DNA from 4 places in the Thioalkalivibrio sp. AKL17 genome. Region 2 is predicted to be linked to each of the others. Evidence: predicted binding sites of a transcription regulator. Region 2 holds the regulator's gene; each other region holds the start of a gene.
The links. Region 2 encodes sigma-54, which starts transcription at its own class of promoters, with help from an activator protein. Its sites were predicted from a motif close to TGGCANGNTNCNTGCTT; they were not measured.
Positions count from the first base shown of each region.

Region 1 (3,067 bases), on a different contig from region 2:
TCGCGACATGCGCCGCGCGGCCTGGTTCAAGGCCATGGAGTCGGCCGCGGTGGTGGTGCATGCGCGGCCGGTGCCGCCTGAGCGGCTGGACGGCTGGATCCGCGAACGCCTGACTCGGCACGGGCTGCGCATCACGGACGAGGCGCTGCAGCTGCTGGCGGCCCGGGTGGAGGGCAACCTGCTGGCGGCGCGCCAGGAGATCGAAAAGCTGGCACTGGCCGGGGTGCGGGAGATCGATCTCGAGACCCTGTCCGAGTCCACCGCGGATGCCGCGCGCTTCGATCTGTTCGGCCTGTCGGCGGCGGCGCTGCGCGGCGAGACCGGCCGCGCCCTGCGCATGCTGGAGGGCCTGCTGGACGAAGGTCAGCCCGAGCCACTGATCCTGTGGGCGCTGGCGCGCGATGCACGGCTGCTGGTGCAGGCCCTGGAACGCCGGGCCGCCGGGGCGAACGACCGCGAGGCCTTCCAGGGCAGCTTCGGCGACCAGCAAAAGGCCCTGCGCCTGGCGGCGGGACGTCTGGACGTGGCGCGGGCGCGTGACATCCTGCGCCTGGCTGCCCGGGTGGACCGGGTGATCAAGGGGCAGGAACAACACGGGGATGCCCGGCAGGGGCTGCTGGACCTGGTGGCTCGTATGGCGGGCCGGCCGCTGACCGTGGCCAACCCTGTCCTCAACCCCGAGGGTGCATGACCCGGCGCAGCCTGGAACGGGCCATGCGGAGGCGATTAGCCTGTGACCGCAGCGTCCCGGCGCCGGTACCCCGCGACCAGGGTCAGACCCGCCAGACCAAGGCCCATCAGGGCCAGCGACGCCGGCACGGGCACGGGGGTCGGGGCCGGATCATCGCCGATGGCCGTACCCGCGATGGTGGCGCCGTCGAAGGCGAGGCCGGACTGGAAAGCCGTGTCCTGCCAGTTCACCACACCGAACTCCAGAGAGTAGGTGCCGGTATCCTCGAACAGGTACGAAGCCTGGATCCAGTCGGTGTATCCGCACCCGTCATCCCAGCAGGATCCTGAGTTGGCGCCCAGGGGAGACCATTCCGGTGCCCCGGGGATCACGGGGGTTTCCTCCGGATCGAGGGTCACGTCCGCATCCGGCTCCGGGAGCCCGAAACCCGGTACGGTGTCACCGTCCGGCGTCGTGCGGGCGGTGAACAGTTGAATCGGAGCCGCGCTGTCCGGGAGGATCTGTGCCCACGCGTAGTCGGTGAAACCTCCACCATCAGAGGAAACGTAGTTGAAGTAGAAGTTGAGTTCATCGCCCTCATCCGCGCTGAACTCTGGCGAGGTGATGGTCGATCCGGTGGTTTCGTCGCCAACGTCCAGGCCGTCGATGTCGTTCCCGTCGTTGGTCGAGATCCAGCCGTATTCCGAGTTGCCGAACGGCGACAGCGTTATATCGCCGTCCGCCGCTGACGTGCCGCAGTTTCCATTACAGTCCCAGCCGGAGATATCGATCGGTGAAGCCATGGCCGTACTGGCCAGACCGAGTGCACCGCACAATCCGGTTGCCGCAAGGCCGAGGTTAAATGTTTTCATTGGACACCTCTTCTTTTCGGAGTCAATGGTCGGGTGACACCGCCTTTTTTGGGTGGCTCCCGGTTGTCGCATGAGCAGGAAAAGACCTGCAGGGCATCGCCCTGCTGTTATCGAGCAATATCGGTGCCAGTACGGTCCCGGGGTTTCATGGTTCATGTAGAACAATGGCTTGCGGGGAGGGCGGGCTGTCTCTTGCCTCAGTGAGAGCGCCGGCATGTCAATCCCGCGGACAACCTGCCGCAGTGGTGCATCCGGCGAAGTCATCGACGCGGAAAGTGCCTTGTGGGAGAGTGCGGCCAGCCTGATCCGGTTATCGTCATCCGCGCCGCGTTCGGGGTCGCGAGCGTGGATCGGATCACCCGGGCTCCGGAAAACGGCAATGCCCGGCAGGGGTTGCTAGACTTGGCGTCCACGTATGGCGGAGCACCCGCCGACCGTGGCTGAACCCGTACCGAATTCCAACGAGTCTGATCGTATGAACGCTGCCGTGAATCCCGCCGAATCCGCTGCTGTCAGCGATGATATGGTCGCCAGGATCGAGGCCCTGGGGCGTGCTGCGCGCGCCGCCTCGCGCCACATGGCCGAGGCCGAACCGGGTGCCAAGAACGCGGCGCTGCAGGCCATCGCCGAGGGGATCGCCGAGCGTCGCGCGGAGCTGGCCGAGGCCAACGAGCGCGACCTGGAGGCGGGGCGAGCCCGCGGGCTGGACGCGGCGATGCTGGACCGTCTGGCGCTGACCGATGCGCGCATCGACACCATGATCGAGGGCTGCCGGCAGGTCGCGGGTCTGCCGGATCCGGTGGGTACGATCTCCGACATGGCCTATCAGCCCAGCGGGATCCAGGTAGGGCAGATGCGGGTGCCGCTGGGGGTGATCGGCATCATCTATGAATCACGCCCCAATGTGACCATCGACGCGGCGGCGCTGTGCCTGAAGTCGGGTAACGCGGCGATCCTGCGCGGCGGTTCCGAGGCCGCCCATTCCAATCGCGCGCTGGCCGGCATCATCCAGTCCGGGCTGGCGGCGGCGGGGCTGCCGCGCGAGGCGGTACAGATCGTCGACACCACCGACCGTGCCGCGGTGGGGGCGCTGCTGCGCATGCCCGAGTACGTGGACGTGATCGTGCCACGCGGCGGCAAGGGCCTGATCGAACGCATCAGCCAGGAGTCGCAGATCCCGGTGATCAAGCATCTGGACGGGGTGTGCCACGTGTACGTGGACGCCGCGGCGGACCCGGACAAGGCGCAGGCGGTGGCGGTGAACGCCAAGACCCATCGCTACGGCACCTGCAACACCATGGAGACTCTGCTGGTGCATGCCGATGTCGCCGAGACCTTCCTGCCGGCGGTGGCCGCCGAACTGGACGGGCTGGGGGTCAGCCTGCGCGGCTGCGCCCGCACCCGCGCGGTTCTCGCCGACAGCGGGCCGGAGGTCGCCGAAGCGAGCGAAGAAGACTGGGCTGCGGAATACCTGGGGCCGATCCTGGCAATCCGCGTGGTGGACGACCTGGACGCGGCGATCCAG
Region 1 covers NZ_KB898765.1:550,325-553,391, reverse strand. Annotated here, with positions in the region: gene holA (DNA polymerase III subunit delta) at 1-691, shown strand, start outside; gene D577_RS0105865 (NF038132 family protein) at 727-1,473, opposite strand; gene D577_RS0105860 (glutamate-5-semialdehyde dehydrogenase) at 2,018-3,067, shown strand, end outside.
Region 1: a site for sigma-54 is predicted at 1,655-1,671, ahead of D577_RS0105865 (NF038132 family protein). Genes of this name have one in related genera too.

Region 2 (3,067 bases):
TGCGGCCCGGACTGGACCGCCACGAGCGCCGCCGCATCGGCGATGCCCTGATCGAGGAATTCCAGCTCGAAACCGTGCGCCACAGCCCCGGCATCGCGTTGTCCGGAGGCGAACGGCGGCGCGCCGAGATCGCCCGTGCGCTGGCCGGTGATCCGCGGTTTATCTGCCTGGACGAACCCTTCGCCGGGGTCGACCCGATCTCGGTCAGCGAGATCCAGGAAGTGATCCGCCACCTGGCCGAACGCGGCATCGGCGTACTAATCTCGGACCACAACGTGCGCGAGACCCTGGGCATCTGCCACCGCGCCTACATCCTCAGCGAGGGGCACCTTCTGAGCGCGGGAACGCCGGAGGAACTGCTGGACGATGCCCGCGTGCGCGAGGTCTACCTCGGCGAAAATTTCCGCCTGTGACACCGATCGCCACATCCGGCCGGTGCACAAGGCCACAACAAGGGATTACTATTCACTTATGGTGAACAACGCCTCTCCCAACTCATGCTGAAGCCCGGGCTGAACCTGCAGCTCGGTCAGACGCTGACCATGACGCCGCAGCTGCAGCAGGCCATCCGGCTGTTGCAGCTCTCGACGCTGGAGCTCCAGGCCGAGATCCAGCAGGCGCTGGAAAGCAACCCCATGCTGGAACAGGCCGAGGACGACGAACTCGGCGCCGATGGCGAAGAAACCCCGGACCCCGGCACCGAGGGCGAGAACGAGACCGCCAGCGATGCCGCCGCCGGCACCGGCGAAACGGTGGACGCCGGCGGTTCGGAGGATGTCATCCCCGACGAACTGGTGACCGACACCCGCTGGGAAGACATCTACGACGCCAGCGCCAGCCCGCGCGGACTGGACGACCGCGATCCCCTGGAAAACACCTCGGACGACGATGGCGGTGGCCTGCAGGACCACCTGCTGTGGCAGCTGCATCTGTCGCACCTGACCCCGCGTGACCAGCGCATCGGCGCCGCCCTGATCGACACCATCAACGGCGACGGTTACCTCGAGGGGGACGTCGAGACCCTGGCCGACACCATCAGTCAGGGCGAGGACACCCCGGTCGGCACCGACGAGGTGGAGGCAGTGCGCCACTGGCTGCAGCACTGCGACCCCCTCGGGGTCGGGTCGCTGGATCTGCGCGAGTGCCTGGAGGTCCAGCTGGGCGAGCTGGCGCCGGACGCGCCCTCGCGCGAAGCCGCGCGCGCGGTCCTGGAACACGGCATGGACGCCCTTGCCCGGCGTGACTACAAGGCACTGCAGCGCCAGAGCGGCGTGCGCGATGCCGACGAGCTGGCCGCGGCCCTGGACCTGATCCGTACGCTCAACCCGCGCCCCGGCGCCCAGATCAGCGAGACGCCGCCGGAATACGTGGTCCCGGATGTCTACGTGCGTCATACCGACCAGGGCTGGCAGGTCGACCTGAATCCCGAGATCGCCCCGCGCATTCGCGTCAACGACCTCTACGCCGGCATGGTCCGCCAGGTCTCCGATGCCCGCGACAGCGCATTCATGCGCGACCAGCTGCAGGAGGCGCGGTGGTTCATCAAGAGCCTGCACAGCCGCAACGACACCCTGCTGCGCGTAGCGCGAGCGATCGTCGAACGCCAGCAGGGGTTCCTGGAACACGGCGAGGTGGCGATGCAGCCGCTGATCCTGCGCGACATCGCCGAAGCCCTGGAGATGCACGAGTCCACGATCTCGCGGGTGACCACGCAGAAATACATGCACACCCCCCGCGGAGTGTTCGAATTCAAGTATTTCTTCTCCAGTCACGTGGGCACCAGCGACGGCGGGGAATGCTCCGCGACCGCGATTCGTGCCATGATCCGCGAACTCATCGAAGAGGAAACGCCGGGCAAACCGCTCAGCGATTCCCGCCTCGCCCAGATCCTGGCGGATCGGGGCATCAACGTGGCCCGACGTACCGTGGCCAAATACCGGGAGGGCATGAACCTGCCATCCTCCAGCGAACGCCGCCAGATGGCCGCCATGCCGACCGGAAGCAAACCGAAAGGAGCCTGACCCATGCAGATCAACCTCACCGGACACCACGTCGAAATCACCGACGCCCTGCGCGACTACGTCAACGAGAAATTCCAGAAGCTGGAACGCCACTTCGACAAGGTGATCGACGTGCACGTGGTGCTGACCCACGAGAAGACGCAGAAGCTGCACAACAAGGCGGAAGCGAATCTGCAGGTCACCGGCAACCACATCCACGCCGAGGCCAGCCACGACGACATGTACGCCGCCATCGACGGCCTGATCGACAAGGTCGACCGCCAGCTGATCAAGCACAAGGAGAAGGTCAAGGACCATCATCGCGCCGAAGGCCACCAGCGCAACCGCGAACAGACCCCGTAAACCGATGAACCCGGCCGAGCTCATCACCCCGGAGCGCATCGGACTGGAAGCCGACTGCTCCAGCAAGAAACGAGCGCTGGAAACCCTCGCCGATCTGCTGGTGGACGGGGCCGCGGACGGGCTGGCGGCCAGCGCCGCGTTCGAAGCCATGTCGGCCCGCGAAAAACTGGGCTCCACCGGGCTCGGCCATGGCGTGGCGATTCCGCACGGCCGTCTGGCCGAGCTGGATACGCCCCGCATCGCGGTCCTGCGTCTGGATCAGGGCGTGGATTTCGAGGCCATGGACCACGAACCGGTGGACATCCTGATCGCCCTGCTGGTGCCGGAAGAGGCCACCAGCGAACACCTGGACCTGCTGGCCCAGCTCGCACGCGGCCTGTCGCAGCCGGACACCCTCGCCGGCATCCGGCGCGCCGCGGACAGCGCGGGGGTCCAGCAGGCCCTCACCCGGGCCCTGGGAGACACCTGACCATGGCCGACCGGGCGGAGGCGGCAGGCGACGGCACCGCGAGCAACATCACCATCGCCGCGCTCACGCGGGCGATGGGGAGCCGTCTGGACCTGCGCTACGTCCACGGGGAGGAGGCCGCGGGCGACCGCGAACTCCTGGGAGTCGGCGATGGCGACCTGCCGCTGGCCGGCCATCTCAACCTGATCCGCCCCAACCGCATCCAGGTCATCGGCGACTACGAGGCCCGCTACAT
Region 2 covers NZ_KB898768.1:58,370-61,436, forward strand. Annotated here, with positions in the region: gene lptB (LPS export ABC transporter ATP-binding protein) at 1-413, shown strand, start outside; gene D577_RS0110385 (RNA polymerase factor sigma-54) at 498-2,021, shown strand; gene hpf (ribosome hibernation-promoting factor, HPF/YfiA family) at 2,025-2,363, shown strand; gene D577_RS0110395 (PTS sugar transporter subunit IIA) at 2,368-2,832, shown strand; gene hprK (HPr(Ser) kinase/phosphatase) at 2,835-3,067, shown strand, end outside.

Region 3 (3,067 bases), on a different contig from region 2:
CAGGAACGAGCGTTCGGTGCCCAGCGCGCCTTCCTGTTGCAGCGCGGCACGCACCCGGTCCAGCCGGGGCAGCTGCGCAGGTTCCAGGGGTGGCGCGACGATCTCGTGCGGGACCAGGCGCCCGGCGGCATCGGCCAGCCAGGCCTCCAGTGCTTCCTGGTCGCGGTCTTCCAGGTCGACCCCCAGGCGGGCCAGGTGCTCGCGATAGCCGCGGTCCTTGAGTACGCGGGCGTCCAGCTCCAGCTGGAAATCCCCCGCGTCGCTGTCGCGGACATGCAGCACGAAGGCATGCTCGGCCTCGATGTGCCCGCCGAATTCGTCGATGATGGCGCGGGCCATCGTCTCCAGCGAGACGCCCGCCATTTCGATTTCCACGCCGACCCGGCGCAGGGCCCCCTCGGGGGTCCGGGTCCACGGCAGTGGCTGAAACGAAGTGGTGGACATGCGGCGGCTCTCCTGGCGACGCTGTTCGGTCGGACTGTTCGGGCATGGTAGCGCGTTGCGCCACCATCGCACGCCCCGGTGTACGCGGGCGGGGGCAGGCAGTACGATAAGCCCCTCCGCAACCCTGTGTCCCCGGTGTTCCGCATGGACCGTATCTATCTGCGCGATCTCGAAATCCCCGCCGTGGTCGGCGTCTACGACTGGGAACAGCGCATGCAGCGCCCGCTGCGCTTCGACATCGAGCTGGCGGCGGACACTCGCGTGGCCGCCCACTCCGGCGAGATCGAAGACACGGTTGACTACGAGGCCGTGGCCAACGCGGTGCGGGCCATCGTGACCCGCGAACCCCACATCCTGCTCGAATCCCTCGCCGAGGAGATCGCCGAGACCCTGATGGCGCAGTTCGGTTCGCCGTGGCTGCGCATTACCCTGGGCAAACCGGGCGCGGTGGCCGGGGTGCGCGAGGTGGGCATCACCATCGAACGCGGCTCGCTCGCCACCGACTGAGACCGAGCAGGCCCCGACCGACCGCCAGGACGCTTCCGCGCTTCCTGCTCCTGTTTCCCGCACAGATTTCCCGCACTGCTCCTTCCCGCGCGGCGCCCTTTCCGGTGGCGTCCCCGGCTCGTATTGCCCTCTTTTGGTGCGTCTGCACTTTGTGATTGCACCCGTTCGTGGCAATCACCCGTGGTTTGCCCGCAACAGCGTTGCATAAAACCGGATTTTGCCCCGTTTCACGTTTCTGGCACGCCCCCTGCAAGGAACGGGTGTCGACAAGCAGCGACATCCAGAAAACACGCAGAGGGAGTCAATCAATGAAGAAATTCGCCTATTCCGCCGTCGCCACCGCGATCCTGGCCGTCGGGTCCACCGGGGGTGTCGTCTTTACTTCCAGCGCGGCCGCCGAGGTGTCGGCCAATATCTCGATCGTGTCCGATTATGAACTGCGGGGCTTTTCCGAAACCGATGGCGGCGCCGCTATCCAGGGTGGTTTTGACTGGGAGCATGCCTCCGGGTTTTACCTGGGGACCTGGGCATCCAACGTGGATTTCGGGGAAGACGACGGCACGACCTACGAGCTCGATCTTTACGGTGGGTTTGCCGATTCCTTTGACAACGGCTTCGGGTACGACGTGGGTTACGTGTATTACGCCTACCCCGATGCCGAGTTCGAGGGGGATTCCGTCTCTTACGATTTCGGCGAACTGGTCGGGTCAGTCAGTTATGACATGGACATGATCGGTTTTTACGGCGGTGTTCAGTGGGTGGTGACCGACAGCGCGTCCGAGTCGCTTCTGGAAAGCGACGACGTCTATTTCTACGGCGGCCTGGATGTGCCGTTCGCCGAGGTCTACAGCGCCGGTTTCATGGTCGGACGTCAGACGTACGACGACAGCGACAATGACGATTACACCCACTACTCCGCCAGCCTCGCCCGCGATGCCGGCGAGTTCGGCGAATTCAGCCTGAACCTGGCCTACGCCGATGTCGATGACGAAGACATGCGCGCCTGGGTGGGCTGGTCGAAATCCTTCTGATCGTTGAACCGGAAGCAAAACATCGTTGCGGGTCGTTGCCCCCGGGCAGCGGCTCGCCGGAGAGGAGTCTGACATGAAGATGATTACTGCCGTGATCAAGCCGTTCAAGCTTGATGATGTGCGCGAGGCGATGTCCGAGATCGGTGTGCAGGGCATCACCATGACCGAAGTCAAGGGTTTCGGTCGCCAGCGCGGCCACACCGAACTGTACCGCGGTGCTGAATACGTCGTGGACTTTCTGCCCAAGGTCAAGCTGGAGGTTGCGGTGGATGACAGCCTGGTCGACCAGGTGATCGAAGCCGTTTCGAAGGCCGCGAGCACCGGCAAGATCGGGGACGGAAAGATCTTTGTCTCGCCGGTCGAGCAGGTCCTGCGAATCCGCACGGGTGAAACCGGAACCGAAGCGCTCTGAGCGCCCATCTCGGTCATTATTAGATGAGGTAATCCGAAAATGGATATCGAACAGCAAGTCGTCGAGGTGGCCTACGCCCTTGACACCTTTTACTTCCTGATGGCCGGCGCACTGGTCATGTGGATGGCCGCGGGCTTTACCATGCTCGAGGCCGGCATGGTGCGGACCAAGAGCGTGGCCGAAATCCTCACCAAGAACATCTCCCTTTATTCCATCGCCTCGGTCATGTACATGCTGATCGGCTACAACATCATGTACAGCGACGGGCTCACCTCGTTGATCCCGGGCCTGGGCTTCTTTATCACCGGTGACAACGCCGTGTCCGAGGTGCTGGGCAGCGGTGGCGACATCTACTACTCCGACCGCGCGGACTTCTTCTTCCAGGTGGTGTTCGTGGCCACCGCGATGTCGATTGTTTCCGGGGCGGTTGCCGAACGCATGAAGCTGTGGGCCTTCCTCGCCTTCGCCGTGGTCCTCACCGGCGTGATCTACCCGATCCAGGGCTTCTGGAGCTGGGGCGGCGGCATGCTGGACCAGATCGGCTATCTCGACTACGCCGGTTCGGGCATCGTCCACTTCACCGGTGCCGTGGCCGCGCTGGCGGGCGTCCTGCTGCTGGGGGCGCGCAAGGGCAAGTACGGCAAGGACGGCCAGATCAACGCGATCCCGGGCT
Region 3 covers NZ_KB898766.1:56,151-59,217, forward strand. Annotated here, with positions in the region: gene D577_RS0106340 (amidoligase family protein) at 1-444, opposite strand, end outside; gene folB (dihydroneopterin aldolase) at 589-951, shown strand; gene D577_RS0106350 (TorF family putative porin) at 1,260-1,982, shown strand; gene glnK (P-II family nitrogen regulator) at 2,056-2,394, shown strand; gene D577_RS0106360 (ammonium transporter) at 2,434-3,067, shown strand, end outside.
Region 3: a site for sigma-54 is predicted at 1,188-1,204, ahead of D577_RS0106350 (TorF family putative porin). Genes of this name have one in related genera too.

Region 4 (3,067 bases), on a different contig from region 2:
GGCAGGTATTCGAACGCCCCGGTCTGGTAGGCGCCCACCGCGCTCTCCAGATCGGAGAATGCGGTCATGATGATCACCGGCGGCGCGTCACCCCGGCTCTGCATGCGCGCCAGGAAATCGAGCCCGTTGAGCCCCGGCATGCGAATGTCGGCGACGATGGTGTCCGGGGTGTCTTCCGTCTCCAGGGCCGCCCATGCCGCGTCGGCGGACTCGAACCCGCGCACCGCGATATCGGATCGGCTCAGGGCGCGTTCCAGCACCCAGCGGATGGAATCGTCGTCGTCGATGATCCAGACCGTCGGAGTCATGCGTCGGGGCTCTCGCTGGCGGGCGGTCCGGCCACGGGCAGGAGGATGTCGAAGCGCGTGGAGCCGGGCCGTGAATGGCATTCGATCAGGCCGTCATGCAGCTGCACCAGGCTCTGCGCGATCGGCAGCCCCAGGCCGGTGCCACTGGCGCGACCAGTGATCATGGGAAAGAAGATCCGTTCGCGGACCTCCTCGGGGATTCCGGGGCCATTGTCGCGCACGCTCAGGCGCGCCACCAGCCGGTGCCGTTTGCCGGAAACGGTGTACTGGCGCAGGATGCGCGAGCTCAGCACGATCTCGCCCTCGTCACCCAGAGCCTGCAGCGCGTTCTGCACCAGATTGAGCAGCGCCTGTACCAGCATGTCGCGATCCGCTTTGATCTCCGGGATCGACGGGTCGTAGTCGCCGCGGATCTTCACGCCCAGCGGCAGCTGCACACTGATCAGGCCGCGCACGTGCTCGAGGATCTCGTGCAGGTTGACCGATGTCCGTTGCGGCATGTTGTTGGGGCCCAGCATGCGGTCCACCAGGGCACGCAGGCGGTCGGCCTCGTGGATGATGATGCGTGTGTATTCGCGCAGGTCGGGATCATCCAGTTCCCCGGCCAGCAGCTGCGCGGCACCGCGCAGGCCGCCCAGCGGGTTCTTGATCTCGTGCGCCAGCCCGCGCGTGACTGCGCGCGAGATGGCCTGCTGCTTCTGTAGCTGCTCCTCGCGCGAGATCCGTTCGTGGCGGTCGATGGCGCTGAGCTCGAACAGCAGCCGCCCGGGTTCGTCGCCCTCGCCCTGCAGCGGGGTGATGATCACATCGGCGAGGAAGCTCTCCGCGCGCAGGGGTTCCATCTGGCGCGCCCGCAGGGTGATCGGCTGGTCCTGGACCAGCGCGCTGCGCAGGCGTGTGGACAGGTTGCGGTCCAGATGCAGCCAGTGGCCGAGCGGGTGCCCGAGGATGCGTTCGCGGCTGAGTCCCAGAAGGACCTCGGCGGAACCGTTCATGGCCTGCAGCCGCAGTTCTCCGTCGGTGACCATGACGGCCGTGGACAGGTCGTCCCACCACGGAGGGGTGGGCAGCGGAGGGGACGGACGGGGCGTATGCGGACTCATCATCCGGCTTTAAGCATGAAGCGCGCCAGCATGGTCACGGGGGGGCGCCGGGGCGCTTCGTCCGGGGGCATTGCGCGGGCATGCGCCGATAAGGTGCAGTCATTGCCCCATTATAGGGCATTCCGTGCATTATTGTGGTGCGACGTTCGCGGGCGGTTCAGAAATCCACCAGTTCCACGGGCACCGGGACGTCCTCGATCGAATATTCGTCTTCTTCGTCGGCCTCTTCGTCCGCGGCCGCGTCTTCCTCCGGATCGTCGTCCGTCGGGTCTTCTCCCGGCCGCCGGATCGGACGTTCGAGGATCTCGCGGGCATTCTCCAGGGGGACGGCGCCCATCGGCTCCTGAACCTCGATGCGTTCGCTGCGCCCGTCGCCCGGCGCCTCGTCGGAGAAATGCACCACACCGTCTTCATCCACCCAGCGGTGGACCTCGGTGGAGGCCAGAACGCCGATGCCCGGCGCCCCGGCGATGGCCAGGGCCAAAAGCCCCGCGAGGGAGGCCCGCGGGGTCATCAGGCGGCGGGCCTTACCCATACCGACTGCACCCGGGTGCCGGCGTCCTGCAGGCCGGCCAGGCGCGGATCGGGGCCCGCGGGTGCGCGGCCGGCCTCGATGCGTTCCAGCCAGTCGTCGAGCGCGGCCATGCGCAGCAGGGTCGGGGCGGCGCCGCGTTCGATCGCGCTCAGCGGGCGCTCCTGGTGATAGCCGCCCAGCAGGGCCCGGTAACGTTCGCGGTCCAGTTCGCCCGCCTCGTTCACGCTCACCGCAAGTGCGATGCGCGCCAGCTGCCAGAACGCCGGCACGGGGGCCGGCGGGATCGTCAGATCCGCCAGTCCGGTGTGCTCGCCGTGCCGCCTGACCGAGTGCCAGAAGCTGCCGGCCACCGGCAGGTCCTCGAACCGGTACAGCCCCTGATGATGCAGCTCCCGGTTCAGTTGTTCGCGCGCCTGTTCGTCCAGGGTTGAGCTCAGGTCTTCGGTGCGTTCGCGCAGCTGCTGCTGCAGCACGCCGCGGCGCCAGACGCCGTCCTGCGGCAGGGCCTCCGCCGGATGCCAGGCCTGCCAGCGGGCCGCGAGGCGGCCCAGCGCCTCCGGCGTGCCGGGACCACTGGCGATCGCCCCGGGCTCCGCGGCGTTGCCGCGCTCCAGGGTCCAGTGCGCGCGATCCCCGTCAAGCTGCGGGGCATCGCCATCGGCCGGCAGCCCCAGCGGAGCGCCGGCCGCCCGGGCAGCGGCAAAGGCTGCTTCCAGCGCCGCGGCACCCGCGGCCGGCAGTTCCACGGTCGACTGCGTGCTTACCATTCCAGGATCCTCCAGCGGGGCGGGGTGAAATCGGGGGAAAGGTCGTCACGGCGCCGCAGGTCGCCTTCCCCGGTGACATCCACCAGGTAGTAGGTGGGTCCGGCGGCGGGGTTGACCTCAACGATCACCAGGTCGCCGTCCACGCGGTATTCGCGCCGGGTCTCGCCGTCGCGCTCCATGATGATGACGTCGGCTTCCTCCAGCTCCTGCAGCTGGCGGGCGCGCTCGTCCAGTACCGGAGGCGGGGCGGCCTCGTCGGGCATGTCGGGCGGTGGCGGGGCGTCCTCGAAGTCCTGGGCCGCCAGCGGCCCGGCGGCGAGAAAAAGGCCCAGCAGGGCAGCGGCCAGCGCCGTG
Region 4 covers NZ_KB898767.1:220,444-223,510, reverse strand. Annotated here, with positions in the region: gene ntrC (nitrogen regulation protein NR(I)) at 1-308, opposite strand, end outside; gene glnL (nitrogen regulation protein NR(II)) at 305-1,411, opposite strand; gene D577_RS0109360 (DUF4124 domain-containing protein) at 1,569-1,946, opposite strand; gene D577_RS0109355 (hypothetical protein) at 1,925-2,713, opposite strand; gene D577_RS0109350 (DUF2782 domain-containing protein) at 2,707-3,067, opposite strand, start outside.
Region 4: a site for sigma-54 is predicted at 1,423-1,439, ahead of glnL (nitrogen regulation protein NR(II)). Genes of this name have one in related genera too.